Linked DNA regions of Salipiger sp. CCB-MM3. The protein of the gene in region 1 interacts with the protein of each later gene in a pairwise test. Links are inferred from orthologs where the notes say so. Each region holds a gene or a part of one and is shown on either strand. Other genes may lie near its edges.

Region 1 (4,339 bases):
ACGAAGGGGAAACAGGCCGCGATCACGATGAAGCCGCCGACGATGGCCGTCACCTTGCCGCGCGACATGGAGGGCATCAGCGTGCTGGCCGCGAGGCCCGCGCGGTAGAGGCAGGCGTTGGCGGTGGTCCAGCCCGCGCAGATCACCGCGAGCACGCCCACATAGCCCAGCACCGAGAAGGCCACGTCAGCCGAGTCGAGCGCCATCAACGGTTTGCCGAGGATCACCGCAGCACCGGCGCCCATGAGGCCCGCCGCGATCCAGCCGATGTAATGGCCAAGGAACATGCCGACACCCGAGAAGACGCCGTACCACTTGCGGTGCGCAAAGCGGAAGGTGGCCATATCGATAAGGCCGAGGTGCACCATGGCGCCATTGGCCCATGCGAAGGCGGCCACTTCCCAGACCGAGATGCCCGGCTCGCCCTCGGGCGTGGTGCCGGTCCAGATGCTGGCGTGGGCGACCTCGAGGAATTCACCAAAGCTGCTCATGCCGGTGTCGCCGGTGACCGCGAAGGCCAGCATCGGCAGCGCCGCAGCGCCGCCGCAGACGAAACAGGCCAGCATCCACGGCGCGCAGATGGTGGCGAAATTCGCCATCGCCTCGAAGCCACGGGCCGCCACGACGATCACCACGGTGCCCAGCAGCATGGTGATCACGATGAAGGCCAGCGAGGTCGGGTAGGGCTCGAGCTGGACCGGAAGTCCGAAGGCAAAGCGCACGGCATAGGCCGAGACGGTGATCATCGCCGCCGCCAGCGCGCCGTAGAACAGCAAGATGGCGGTGTTGTAGATCTTCGAGAAATAGGGGCCGGTGATCTGCTCGAGATAGCTGAACAGCGAGCGCCGGGTTTCAACTGCGATGGGCGTGGTGACCAGCGTCCAGCTTGCCACGGCCAGCAGGTTGCCGATCAGCAGACCCAGCAGCAGTTCCATCGTGCCGACGCCCATGGTGACGAAGGTCACGCCGATGACGAACTCCGTGGCGGCGATATGCTCTCCGCCGAAGAGCCCGGCGAAGTAGCGCCAGCCGCGCACGTGGCGTGCGGCGGGCGGAATGGCGCTGCGCCCATGGCGTGGCTTTGCGACGCGGGAGGGGGCTGTGAGGGGAGTGGCGGCGGCAGGGTCAGGCGTTGCTGAAAGGCTCATTTATTCTTTGCTGTTGTTTCCGGGGCGCCCGCGAAAGATGGGTCACGCAGACATGATTGAACCGGCAACCTGACGGCGGAGTTCCGCTATGTCGCGCTCTGCAAAGGGGGATGGTGCCTAAACCCTCATTGTGAGGGATGCGCCCCTCATAGTGAGGTGGCGCGGTTCCGGACAGCGCGGGCGCAAGCCGTCTGCTGCAACGCAAGGTTGCCTCGGGGCGGGCGCCCTGTGGCTGTGACTTGGTTAGGAAAGGCTCTGCTGCGGGCGTGTGGGAAGGCTGGCGGAACCCTTCGCCATCCTTCACCCCAAAAAGAAAACGCCCGGCGCTGGGGTCGGGCGTTGATCTTAGAACGGGATCTCGTCGTCGATGTCGCGCGACGGGCCGCGCGAGCCGCCGCCACCGCCCGAACCGCCGCCGTAGCCGCCGCCCGAGCCACCACCGTAGCCGCCGTCGTCATTGCCACCGTAGCCACCGCCCGAGCCGCCGCCGTAGCCGCCACCCGAACCGCCGCCGAAGTCACCGCCGCCGCCGCCCTGACGGCTGTCGAGCAGGGTCAGCTCGCCGCGGTAGGGGCGCAGCACCACTTCGGTGCTGTAGCGGTCCTGACCGGACTGGTCCTGCCATTTGCGGGTTTCCAGCTGGCCTTCGATGTAAACTTTCGAGCCCTTGCGCAGATATTGCTCGGCGATCCGCGCCAGCGGCTCCGAGAAGATCGCGACCGAGTGCCACTCGGTGCGCTCGCGGCGCTCGCCGGTGTTGCGGTCTTTCCAGTTCTCGGAGGTGGCGATGCGCAGGTTGCAGACCTTGCCGCCGTTCTGGAAGGTGCGCACCTCGGGGTCCGCGCCGAGATTGCCTACCAGGATCACCTTGTTGACGGAGCCGGCCATGTCATCCCCTTTGTACTGGTCGTTTTCCTGTGTGTTCCGCGTCTTCGCGAATCCCCGCAGCGGCGGGGTTTGAATTGGTCTACACCACCGCACCCGCACGCTAAAGAAGGAATGCCGCGCGGAATTCCGCCTGTGCCACATTGCGGCCACGGCTGGCGTAGGGTCAGTTTTTCTGTATAGTCCGGGGTCGAGGGAACAGTGAGATCGGAACAGGGACGTGATGCGCAACCACGCAACGCGCGCACTGGCCGGAGTTGTGTGTGCTCTGGTGATGGCGGCGACGGGGGCCTCTGCCGAGGTGCTCTCGTCCAAAAGCCGTGTGCGGCTATTCTCCAAACAGACCAGCGTGCTCGATAATCGGGCATCTCAGCAGTACAACAATTCGGTGCGGCTGCAGCCCAAGCGCGTGGTCACGCCAACCAAATGGGGACCGATGGGCGGCGAGGGGGCGGTGCCCTCCTATCGCGGCAACTACCGCGGGCCCTACGCCGATCTGGCGCGTCAGGCGGCGCGGCGCAACGGCATCCCCGAAGATCTGTTCCTGCGCCTCGTGCAACAGGAATCGGGCTTCAACCCCAAGGCGCTGTCGCACAAGGGGGCGATCGGTCTGGCGCAGCTGATGCCGTTCACCGCGCGCAAGCTGGGCGTCGACCCGCATGATCCGGCGCAGAACCTCGAGGGCGGCGCGCGCTATCTGCAGCAGCAGTTTCGCAAGTTCGGCTCGTGGCGGCTGGCGCTGGCCGCCTATAACGCCGGTCCCGGCGCGGTGGAAAAGCACAAGGGCGTTCCGCCGTACCGCGAGACGATGAACTACGTGAAGGTGATCTGGGGGCAGTGAGCCCCTGATGCCTTGTTCGGGGCCAACCCGACCTATCCAACATGATGTAGCGAGACGGGCAGTGCGCCCGCCTCCCTTGCCTGTCTCCCTTGCCCGGCTCCCTTGACGGAGGGCGGGTGTTTGCGAGATATGCCTGAGCGAAAACATTGGGATTTGATCCCGATCAAGGCCGGACCCATGGCGGAGCGGCACTCTGATCGGGTCCAGCCCCAGCCCGACATCGCCGCCGGAGACCCTCATGCGCAAAGCACATCTTGCCGTCATCGCCACCGTCCTCGCGCTTGCCGTGGGCGGATTGGGGCTGCGCGGGCTTGGGGCCGCGCCCGCCAGCTTTGACGCGATGGATGATCTGGGCGAGGCGCTGTTCTTCGATCCAAACCTGTCGCAGGCCCGCACCCAAAGCTGCGCCACCTGCCATGATCCGGCCTTCGCCTTTGCCGACCCGCGCGGCGCGGCGTCGATCGGCGATGACGGCAGCTCGCTAGGGGATCGCAACGCGCCCACGGTGACCTATGCCGCGCATGTGCCCGAGCTTGCGTTCGACGAGACCGACGGCTGGCGCGGTGGGCTGTTCCATGATGGGCGCGCCGCGACGCTGGAAGAGCAGGCGGGCGGCCCGCCGCTGAATCCGGTCGAGATGGCGATGGGCAGCAAATCCGAGGTGGTCGCGCGGCTCCGTGAGAATCCCGATTACGTGGCCGCCTTCACCGCGCTTTTCGGGCCGGGCACGCTGGACGATCCCGAGACCGGCTATGCCGCCATGACCCGTGCCATCGCCGCCTTCGAGCGGCGGCCCGAGTTCGCGCCCTTCGATTCCAAATACGACCGCTTCCTGCGCGGCGAGGCGGAGCTGACCAACCAAGAGGAACTGGGGCGGCTGCTCTTCTTCTCGCAGCAGTTCACCAACTGCAACCAATGCCATCAGCTGCAGCGCAGCGCGGTCGATCCCGCCGAGACCTTCTCGGACTACCGCTTCCACAATATCGGCGTGCCCGAGAACCGCGACTTGCGGCTTGCGAATGGCTCGGTGGAGGGGTTCATCGACCATGGGCTCGCGCAGAACCCGCTCGCCGCAGAGAACGCGGTCGAAGGGGCGTTCCGCACGCCAACGCTGCGCAATGTGGCGGTGACGCCGCCCTATATGCACAACGGCGCCTTCGAGGATCTGCGCACGGTGATCCTGTTCTACAACAGCTACAACACCCGCAATGAGGCGCGGAAGATCAACCCCGAGACCGGCGCGGCTTTTGGCGCTCCTGAGGTGCCAGAGACGCTGGCCCCCGAACTGACCGAAGGGCCCGCGCTCGACGACAAACGCGTCGACGCGCTGGTGGCCTTCCTCAAGACGCTGACCGATGCGCGCTATGAGGACCTTCTGCAAGACTAGGTAGACGTCCCAAGATCAGCGCCGCTAGACCTTGAGCCCCAGCTTGTAGAGATGGATCTCGAAGGAGGGGTGCATCTC
Region 2 (4,545 bases), 1.7 Mb from region 1 along the record:
GCCGCCGCGGCTGCCGGGCTATTGGACCGGGTTCCGCAAGCTGCTGGGGCTGCAGGGCGAGCCCAATCTCTGAGCGCAGCCCTGGCTCGGTCGCCGGATGTGCGTATTTGAGAAGAGAAGAAGCGGCAGGCGCCGCGCAGGGGTTTGAGGGTAATCTGCCGTTAACCCTGATCGCATAGATGTGGCTGTGCGGTACAGGCTGGCGAGCCGATGACCGCAAGAGGAGAAGCCTCGCGGTCCCGCGGCCTTGTTGCTTTCCCGGGGTGCCGGATCGCGGGGTGGACCCGCGCGCTCCCCTTGCTTCTTCTCTTTGAAAATACGCACGGCGGAACTTAGCGGCGGGGCGCGCAGCCGGGGCGGGTCCATAGGTTTCGGAAATGCTAAAGAAAAAGGCCCGCCTCCTGCAGAGGCGGACCTTTGGTGTCCCGGATGGGAGGAGGCGATCAGACGATCTTGATGCCAGCCTTTTCGGCATCGGCGACGAAAGCGGCGAGGCCCTTGTCGGTCAGCACGTGGTTGGCCATCGCCTTGATCACGGCGGGCGGCGCGGTGCAGACGTCGGCGCCGATCTTGGCGCAATCCGACATGTGGTTGGCCGAGCGGATCGAGGCGGCCAGCACCTGCGTCTCATAGCCGTAGTTGTCGTAGATCTGGCGGATGTCGGCGATCAGCTGCAGCCCGTCGAGGTTCAGATCGTCGAGGCGACCGATGAAGGGCGAGATGAAGGTCGCGCCAGCCTTGGCGGCGAGCAGCGCCTGATTGGCCGAGAAGCAGAGCGTCACATTGACCATGTTGCCCTCTTCCGAGAGCACTTTGCAGGCCTTGAGGCCATCCCAGGTCAGCGGCACTTTCACCGCGATATTGGGGGCGATCTCGGCCAGCTTGCGGCCTTCTTCGATCATCGCCTCGGCCTCGAGCGCGACCACCTCGGCGGAGACGGGGCCCGGCACCATCTCGCAGATTTCCTTGGTGACCTCGAGGATGTCACGGCCGGATTTGGCGATCAGCGAGGGGTTGGTGGTGACGCCGTCCACCATGCCGAGCTCGTGCAGCTCGCGGATGGCATCGACATCGGCGGTATCGACAAAGAATTTCATCTGGGTAAGCCCTCCAGGCTTGGCTTGGCATTCGGTCGCGCCTGTCTTACCTCATGAGATGAGGGGCGGGAACCCCCTAGAAAATAGCGCTAACGGACCTGCCCTCAATGGATGATTACTTTGACGAAGGCACGCTGATCTCGGTGCTGACCACGCAACCGCTGGATCGGCTGCTGGACTATAAGGCGCCCGCGGGTGGCTGTGCGCAGGGGGCGTTTGTCGAGGTGCCGCTGGGGCCGCGCAAGGTGTTCGGCGTGGTCTGGGGGCCGGGGCAGGGCGGCTTCGATCCCGCCAAGGTGCGCGGCGCGTCGCGGGTGCTCGAAGCGGCGCCGATGCGCGCGGAACTGCGGGAATTCCTTGAGCGATCCGCGGATTACACGTTGACGCCGCGCACCGCGATGCTGCGGCTTGCCACCCGCGCGCCGGGGCTGGGCGAGGCGCCCTCGATGCGCAAGATCTACCGCCGCGGTGACAGCGTGCCCGAGCGGCTCACCGATGCGCGGCGCCGGGTGCTGGAGGTGCTCGACGAGATGGGCGGCCTGTCGCTGACGCTGAAGGAACTGGCCGATGCCGCCGGGGTGACCTCTTCGGTGGTCAAGGGGCTGGCAAAGCTCGGGGCCGTGCGTGAGGAGGAGGCGCCGCGCGATACCGCCTTTGCCCGGCTCGATCCGAACTATGGCGGCAAGGCGTTGACCGAGGATCAGGCCAAGGCCGCCGAGGAGCTGCGCGCCGGGGTGCGCTCGGGCAAGTACGGTACGGTGCTGCTGAAGGGGGTGACCGGCTCGGGCAAGACCGAGGTCTACCTCGAGGCGGTTGCCGAAGCGCTGCGCAAGGGCCGGCAGGCGCTGGTGCTGCTGCCCGAGATCGCGCTGACCTCGGAATTCCTGACCCGGGTCGAGGCGCGCTTCGGGGCGCGGCCCGCCGAGTGGCACTCTGGGGTCACGGTGACCGAGCGTCGGCGGGTCTGGCGGCAGGTGGCCGAGGGCGGCGCGCAGCTGGTGGTGGGGGCGCGTTCGGCGCTGTTCCTGCCGTTCCGCGATCTTGGCCTGACGGTCGTCGATGAGGAGCACGACACCTCCTACAAGCAGGAGGAGGGTGTGCTCTACAACGCCCGCGACATGGCGGTGCTGCGCGCTTCGATCTGCGCGGGGCGGGTGGTGCTGGCCTCGGCGACGCCCTCGCTCGAGAGCTGGGCCAATGCCGACGCAGGCAAGTACCAGCGGCTCGATCTGGTCTCGCGCTTCGGCCCGGCGGTGATGCCGGAGATGCGCGCGCTCGACATGCGCGGCGAGGACCTGCCGGGCAGCCGCTGGATCTCGCCCTCGTTGCAGGCGGCGGTGAAGCGGCGGATCGCGCAGGGCGAGCAGTCTTTGCTGTTCCTCAACCGGCGCGGCTACGCGCCGGTCACCATCTGCCGCGCCTGCGGTCACCAGATCGCCTGCCCGCATTGCGACGCGCGCATGGTCGAGCACCGCTTCCAGCAGCGGCTGATCTGCCACCAGTGTGGCGAGAGCACGCCGAAGCCGGAAAAGTGCCCTTCCTGCGAGGTCGAGGGCAAGCTGGCGGCGGTCGGGCCGGGGGTCGAGCGGCTGGCCGAGGAGGCGGCGGAGGTCTTTCCCGACGCGCGGTTGGCGGTGCTCTCGTCGGACCTCTTCGGCTCGGCGCGGCAGCTGAAGGCGGAGATCGAGAAGATCGCCATGGGCGGGGCCGACATCGTCATCGGCACGCAGCTGGTGGCCAAGGGGCACAACTTTCCGAACCTGACCCTCGTGGGGGTGATCGACGCCGATCTGGGGCTGCAGGGTTCGGACCTGCGCGCCGCCGAGCGCACCTTTCAGCTGATGCGGCAGGTGGCCGGGCGCGCGGGCCGGGCCGAGAAGCCGGGCACGGCGCTTTTGCAGACCTTCCAGCCCGAGCACCCGGTGATCCGGGCGATCCTTTCGGGCGACGAAGAGGGCTTTTGGAAGGCCGAAGCCGATGAGCGCCGCGCCGCCGGGATGCCGCCCTATGGCCGCCTCGCGGGGGTGATCCTGTCGTCGACCGAGGTGCAGGACGTGTTCGATCTGGGCAACGCCATGGCGCGGCAGGACGGCCCGCTGCGGCGGATCGGTGCGCAGATTTACGGGCCTGCGCCTGCGCCCATCGCGCGGGTGCGCGGGCGGCACCGGGTGCGGCTGCTGGTGAAGGCTCCGAAGGGAGTGGCGTTGCAGGCGGCGCTGGCGGAATGGGCCGGGCAGTTCCGGCTCAAGGGCGAGCTGCGCATGGCGATCGACATCGACCCGCAGAGCTTTTTCTGACGGCAGCGATACGGCAGGCGCGCGCGCCTCTACCCCGCGCGGTTCAGTTTCGTGCTCAGGTGGATCAGGCTCTCGGAGCTTTTCACCCCGCGCGCCTCGGCGATCTTGTCGAGCGTGGCGTCCAGCTCTTCGGTGCTGCGCGCGCTCACCTGCACCAGCAGATCGACCCGGCCCGAAGTGGTATGCGCCGCCTCGACCGCTGGCATCTGGCGCAGCCGGGCGAGCACCTCGGGCTGGCTGCGCGGCTCGATACAGACCAGCACCGTGGCGCGGATCGGCGCCTTCAGCGCGGCGCCGCGGCGCAGGGTGAAGCCGGCGATGATCCCGCGCGAGAGCAGCCGGTCGATCCGCGCCTGCACCGTGGTGCGCGCCAGCCCCAGCCGACGCGCAAGATCGGCCACCGGCAGCCGGGCATCGGCCTCGAGCAGGGCGATGAGCTGACGGTCGGTTTCGTCGATCTGTCCGGTTCTGTCGTCAATCTGCGGCATGATGCCTGACATTCTGTTCCATCTGCCACGCGGATCCGAGCGTTTTCTGCGCCATGCTTAAAGAAAACGCAGCAGGAGGCAGTGACACATGCGGATCGACCCCAGTCTATCGCCGACGCCGGAAAGCTGGCTCGCGGCCAATGCGCCCGACGCGCCGGTGTTTTTCTTTCACCCGGAGCGGCTGGCCGAAGTGGCGCGAGAGTTTCGGGCGGGGTTTCCGGGGCTGGTGACTTACGCAGTGAAGGCCAACCCCGCGCCCGAGATGATCCGCGCGCTGCACGGCGCAGGGATCACCGCCTTCGACGTCGCCTCGCCCGCCGAAATGGCGCTGGTGCGCGCCCATGCGCCCGGCGCGGCGCTGCATTATCACAACCCGGTCCGCTCGGCGGCAGAGATCACGGTGGGCGTCGAGGCGGGCTGCGTGTCGTGGTCCGTCGACCGCGCCAGCGAGCTTGAGAAGCTGCGCAGCCTGCCCGCGGGCACCGAGATCGCCGTGCGCCTGAAGCTGCCGGTGGCGGGCGCGGCCTATGACTTCGGGGCCAAGTTCGGCGCCACGCCCGATCAGGCGGCGGCGCTGCTCCGGCGTGTGGCCGAACTGGGCTTCACCCCCTCGCTCACCTTCCATCCCGGCACGCAATGCGCCTCGCCCGAGCCATGGGCGCG
Region 3 (4,474 bases), 1.3 Mb from region 1 along the record:
GGCGATCAACAAGATCGACCGGGTGAAGGCCGAGGATCTGCTGGCGCTGACCCAGAAGATGAACGACGCCTACACATTCGCCGAGACCTTCATGATCTCTGCCGAGCGCGGCCATGGGGTCGACACGCTGCGCAAATGGCTGGCCGAACAGCTGCCCGAGAGCCCGTGGCTCTATCCCGAGGATCAGATCGCCGACCTGCCGATGCGCATGATCGCCGCCGAGATGACCCGCGAGAAGCTCACCCTGCGCCTGCATCAGGAACTGCCGTACCAGCTGACGGTCGAGACCGAGAACTGGGAAGAGCGCAAGGATGGCTCCGCCCGCATCGACCAGATGATCTATGTCACCCGCGACGGCCACAAGGGCATCGTGCTGGGCAAGAAGGGCGAGACGATCAAGGCCGTGTCGCAGGCTGCCCGCGCCGAGCTTGAAGAGTTCCTCGGCCGCAAGGTGCACCTTTTCCTGCAGGTGAAGGTCCGCGAGAACTGGCTCGAAGACGCCGAGCGCTATTCCGAGATGGGCCTCGATTTCAAGGACGGCAATGCCTGAGCCTCGGCTCGCCACGCATGTCTGGGTCGGGGGCTACCTGCGGCTTTTGTCGCTGCAGGACATCCCCGCCTATGTCACCGCCCATGGCGATGACACCGCGGGCGCGGTGATCGTCAAGCTCGCCACGCTCGACGGGCTGGCGGTGGCCTATTCCCGCGAATGGGACCTGATGACCGGCGCGCGCCGCTGGGCCGTGCTGGCCGAAGGGCCGGAATATGAGGTCGATGCGCGCGTGAGCAAACAGCGCGAGTTCGACCCCGATCTCTGGGTCATCGAGCTTGAGGACCGTCAGGGGCGCCATCTGCTCGATCAGATGGACGGCTGAGAAACCGCCCCAGCGCCACCATCCCCAGCCCGCCGAGCCAGAAGCTCAGCCCCAGCGCGACGCACCACAGCCCCACCCCCGGCCAGCCGACCTCATGCGGGTCGATGAAGAAATAGGGGTGCCGCCCGTCGAACTCGCCGCGGATCAGCGCGTAGCTGACATAGAGCAACGGCCAGAGCAGCCAGTACACCGCATGCCGCGGGGCCAGCCCGTCCTTGCGCGCCAGCATCAGCCACCAGACCACGACCGCGGTGGGCACGAAGGTGTGCACCGCCATGTCCGACCACCAGCGGATGCCATCGAGCGGGCGCGCCAGCAGCCCGTGGTAGACGATGGCGACGATGAGAATCCACAGCGTTACGGCGGCGGTCCACCACGGCCTTGGCCGGTGGCCACCAGCGATGGCGGCAAAAGTCACCGCGACCATGAGGTTCGTGAGGATGGTGAAATAGCGCCCCAGCCGCCAGAGCTCTTCCCAGACCTCGCGGTCTGGCCTGCGGTCCAGCCCCACATGCACCTGCAGCCACAGCGCGCCGAAGGCGAGCACGGCGATGAGCAGGGCAGTCAGGCGGCGTGTCTGGGTCATGGCATGTCTCCGGGGTCGTCCATGCTACTGCAAAGCGGGGATTATTGCGAGATCAAGCGAAGGCGCGTCACACCGAGGTGAAACCGGCGGAGGTTGGACACCGCAGAGGCCCTTGGCAGCCTAGGGCACAAATCCGAGGCTTTCGTGACAGCCCCCTCATCCCGCAGCACCGCGCCGAGGTATGCCGTGCCCCCTCTTGCCCCCACAGGGCCAAAGCCCGACAGTGCGCGCATGGAATGGCGCGACACCGGCATCCTTCTGACCTCGCGCAGGCACGGCGAAAGCTCGGCCATCCTCGAGGTCTTCACGCCAAATCACGGGCGGCACTTGGGTGTGCTGCGCGGTGGAGCCTCGCGCCGGATCGCGCCCAGCCTGCAGCCCGGCGCCCAGCTTGACCTGACGTGGAAGGCCCGGCTCGAGGATCACATGGGCGCCTTCACCGCCGAGCCGCAGCGCTCGCGCGCCGCCAATGCGCTGTCGGACCGCCTGTCGCTGGCCGGGCTCAACGCGGTCTGCGCGCTGCTCAGCTTCTCGCTGCCCGAGCGCGAGGCGCACCCCAAGCTCTATGCCCGCACCGAGCAGCTTCTGGATCTGCTGCCCGAGCGCGATCTCTGGCCGCTAGCCTATCTGCGTTGGGAAATGGCGTTACTCGACGAGATGGGTTTTGGCCTTGATCTGTCGGCCTGCGCGGTGCGCGGCACCAATGAAGAGCTGTGTTTCGTCTCGCCCCGCACCGGCCGCGCAGTCTCACGTCAGGCTGCGGGCAAATGGGCCGACCGGCTGCTGCCCCTGCCCGACATTCTCAAAGGCGAAGGCCCCGGCGGCGACGGCGAGGTCCTCGAAGCGCTGCGCACCACGGGCTTCTTTCTCGAAAGCCATATGGCCCCCACATTGCGCGACCGTCCGCTGCCGCAGGCCCGCGCCGCCTATGTCGAGCGATTTCGCCGCAGCACCGACGCGTGAGGCGTCTTTCCCCGCCCGATAAACCGCGCTACGTAAGGCGCATGCGCTGGAACCTGCCAAATATCCTCACCGCCCTTCGCCTGCTCGCCGCTCCCGGCGTGGCGGTGATGTTTCTTTATTTTTCGCGACCGCTGGCCGATTGGTTTGCGCTGCTGCTGTTTGTCGGCGCCGCGATCACCGATTGGTTCGACGGCTATCTCGCCCGGCTCTGGGGGCAGGAAAGCAAGATCGGCGCCATGCTCGATCCCATCGCTGACAAGGCGATGGTGGTGATCGCGCTGATGGTGATCGTCGGCTATTCGTCGATGTCGCCGTGGCTGGTGCTGCCCGCGACAATGATCCTCTTCCGCGAGGTCTTTGTCTCGGGGCTGCGCGAATATCTCGGCGATGTGGCGGGCACGCTGAAGGTGACCAAGCTGGCCAAGTGGAAAACCACCTTCCAGATGATCGCCATCGCCACCCTCTTTGCGCAGGGCGTGTTCGAGCATTACCTTGCTCTCAGCATCGAGGCGCTGGACGATCGCGTGGTGACCCGCGCGCTGGATGCTGGCGGCGCCGATCCGCATGGGCTGCGCTGGCAGGAGACCGGGATGATCTGGTCCGGCCACCTTGGCCTCACGCTGTTGTGGATCGCCGCCTCGCTGACGATGATCACCGGCTGGGACTATTTCACCAAGGCCCTGCCGCATCTGAAGGATGACCGCTGATGGACCTTCTGTATTTCGCATGGGTGCGCGAGCGCATCGGCCTGCCGAAAGAGCGGATCGAAACCGAAGCCGCCACAGTCAACGAGTTGATCGAGGAACTGCGCGGGCGCGAAGAGCGCTACGCCATGGCCTTTTCCGACCTTTCGGCGCTGCGCGTGGCGCTGGATCAGGAACTGTCGGAATTCGACGCCCCGCTTGCGGGCGTGCGCGAGGTGGCCTTCTTTCCGCCGATGACCGGGGGCTGAGCCCATGGCGATCCGCGTTTCCGTGCAGGAAGAGCCCTTTGATTTCGGGGCCGAGGCTGAGGGCTTCGCCGCGGGCCGCACCGACATGGGCGCCGTGGTGACCTTCACCGGCGTGGTGCGCGACGTGTCGGGCACGCTCGAGACCATGGAGATCGAGCATTATCCGGGCATGACCCAAAAAGCGCTGGAGAAAATCGCCGCCGAGGCGGAGGCGCGCTGGGATCTTGGCGAAGTACTGGTGATCCACCGCTATGGCCGCATGGGTCCGGGCGAGCGCATCATGATGGTCGCCACCGCCTCGAAGCACCGCGGCCATGCTTTCGAGGCCGCTGAGTATCTGATGGACTATCTCAAATCCCGCGCGCCCTTCTGGAAGAAGGAAAGCGGCGCGGAGGGCACCTCATGGGTCGCCGCCAAGGATGAGGACGAGGACGCGCTTTCGCGCTGGTAGGCGCCCCGCTAAGGCGAGGCTATCCTTCCGTCGCGCTTGAGAGATGGCGTGAGTGGTCATATGATCTGACCAATTCCCGCCTCTCAGGACCCTTCCGATGCCCTTTCGCCCCGTCCAGTCCGAGAAACTGTCCAGCGCCGTGGTGCGCCAGATCGAAGAGCTGATCCTGCGCGGCATCCTGCGCCCAGGCGAGCGCCTGCCTGCCGAGCGCGAACTGTCGGAACGGCTCGGCGTGTCGCGCCCCTCTCTGCGCGAGGCGGTGGCCGACCTGCAGGGCCGCGGCCTGCTGGAGACTCGCGCCGGTGCGGGCATTTTCGTCACCGAAGTGCTGGGGTCGGCTTTCTCGGACGCGCTGATCCAGCTTTTCGAAAAGCACGACGAGGCGGTCTTTGACTATCTCAGCTTCCGGCGCGACATGGAGGGGCTGGCGGCCGAGCGCGCGGCGCTGCACGGCACGCCATCGGACCTGAAGGTGATCGACGCGCTTTTCACCCGCATGGAAGCGGCGCATCAGAAGCGCAACCCCTCCGAGGAAGCGCGGCTCGATGCGGATTTCCACCTCGCGATCATCGAAGCCAGCCACAATGTCATCATGCTGCATATGATGCGCTCGATGTATCAGCTGCTGCGTGAGGGCGTGTTCTACA

Evidence for each region.
Region 2: the proteins of ssb (region 1) and AYJ57_RS10290 interact in binary tests that used the Escherichia coli proteins (3 or more experiments, as listed by UniProt). The link is inferred for Salipiger sp. CCB-MM3 from one-to-one orthologs.
Region 3: the proteins of ssb (region 1) and recO interact in binary tests that used the Escherichia coli proteins (3 or more experiments, as listed by UniProt). The link is inferred for Salipiger sp. CCB-MM3 from one-to-one orthologs.

The regions. Positions count from the first base shown.
Region 1 is NZ_CP014595.1:439,602-443,940, reverse strand. What follows is about bases 266-2,973. They hold ssb (single-stranded DNA-binding protein), read right to left. Parts: upstream 2,037-2,973; coding sequence 1,494-2,036; downstream 266-1,493. Other genes in these bases: AYJ57_RS02150 (lytic transglycosylase domain-containing protein), read left to right, coding at 2,308-2,874; AYJ57_RS02160 (hypothetical protein), read right to left, coding at 266-1,148. Outside these bases: more of AYJ57_RS02160, read right to left, coding at 1-265; AYJ57_RS02145 (cytochrome-c peroxidase), read left to right, coding at 3,113-4,261; AYJ57_RS02140 (ABC transporter substrate-binding protein), read right to left, coding at 4,286-4,339. UniProt on the Escherichia coli protein: Plays an important role in DNA replication, recombination and repair. Binds to ssDNA and to an array of partner proteins to recruit them to their sites of action during DNA metabolism. Acts as a sliding platform that migrates on DNA via reptation.
Region 2 is NZ_CP014595.1:2,118,345-2,122,889, forward strand. Bases 886-3,799 are described here. They hold AYJ57_RS10290 (primosomal protein N'), read left to right. Parts: upstream 886-1,204; coding sequence 1,205-3,394; downstream 3,395-3,799. Other genes in these bases: fsa (fructose-6-phosphate aldolase), read right to left, coding at 886-1,097; AYJ57_RS10295 (Lrp/AsnC family transcriptional regulator), read right to left, coding at 3,424-3,799. Outside these bases: AYJ57_RS10280 (DUF6206 family protein), read left to right, coding at 1-73; more of fsa, read right to left, coding at 444-885; more of AYJ57_RS10295, read right to left, coding at 3,800-3,882; AYJ57_RS10300 (alanine racemase), read left to right, coding at 3,971-4,545.
Region 3 is NZ_CP014595.1:1,761,501-1,765,974, reverse strand. The notes cover bases 716-3,558. They hold recO (DNA repair protein RecO), read left to right. Parts: upstream 716-1,692; coding sequence 1,693-2,424; downstream 2,425-3,558. Other genes in these bases: AYJ57_RS08500 (molybdenum cofactor biosynthesis protein MoaE), read left to right, coding at 3,381-3,558; moaD (molybdopterin converting factor subunit 1), read left to right, coding at 3,131-3,376; pgsA (CDP-diacylglycerol--glycerol-3-phosphate 3-phosphatidyltransferase), read left to right, coding at 2,466-3,131; AYJ57_RS08520 (Pr6Pr family membrane protein), read right to left, coding at 820-1,461; AYJ57_RS08525 (DUF1491 family protein), read left to right, coding at 716-875. Outside these bases: GTPase Era, read left to right, coding at 1-550; more of AYJ57_RS08525, read left to right, coding at 543-715; more of AYJ57_RS08500, read left to right, coding at 3,559-3,827; AYJ57_RS08495 (FadR/GntR family transcriptional regulator), read left to right, coding at 3,925-4,474. UniProt on the Escherichia coli protein: Involved in DNA repair and RecF pathway recombination.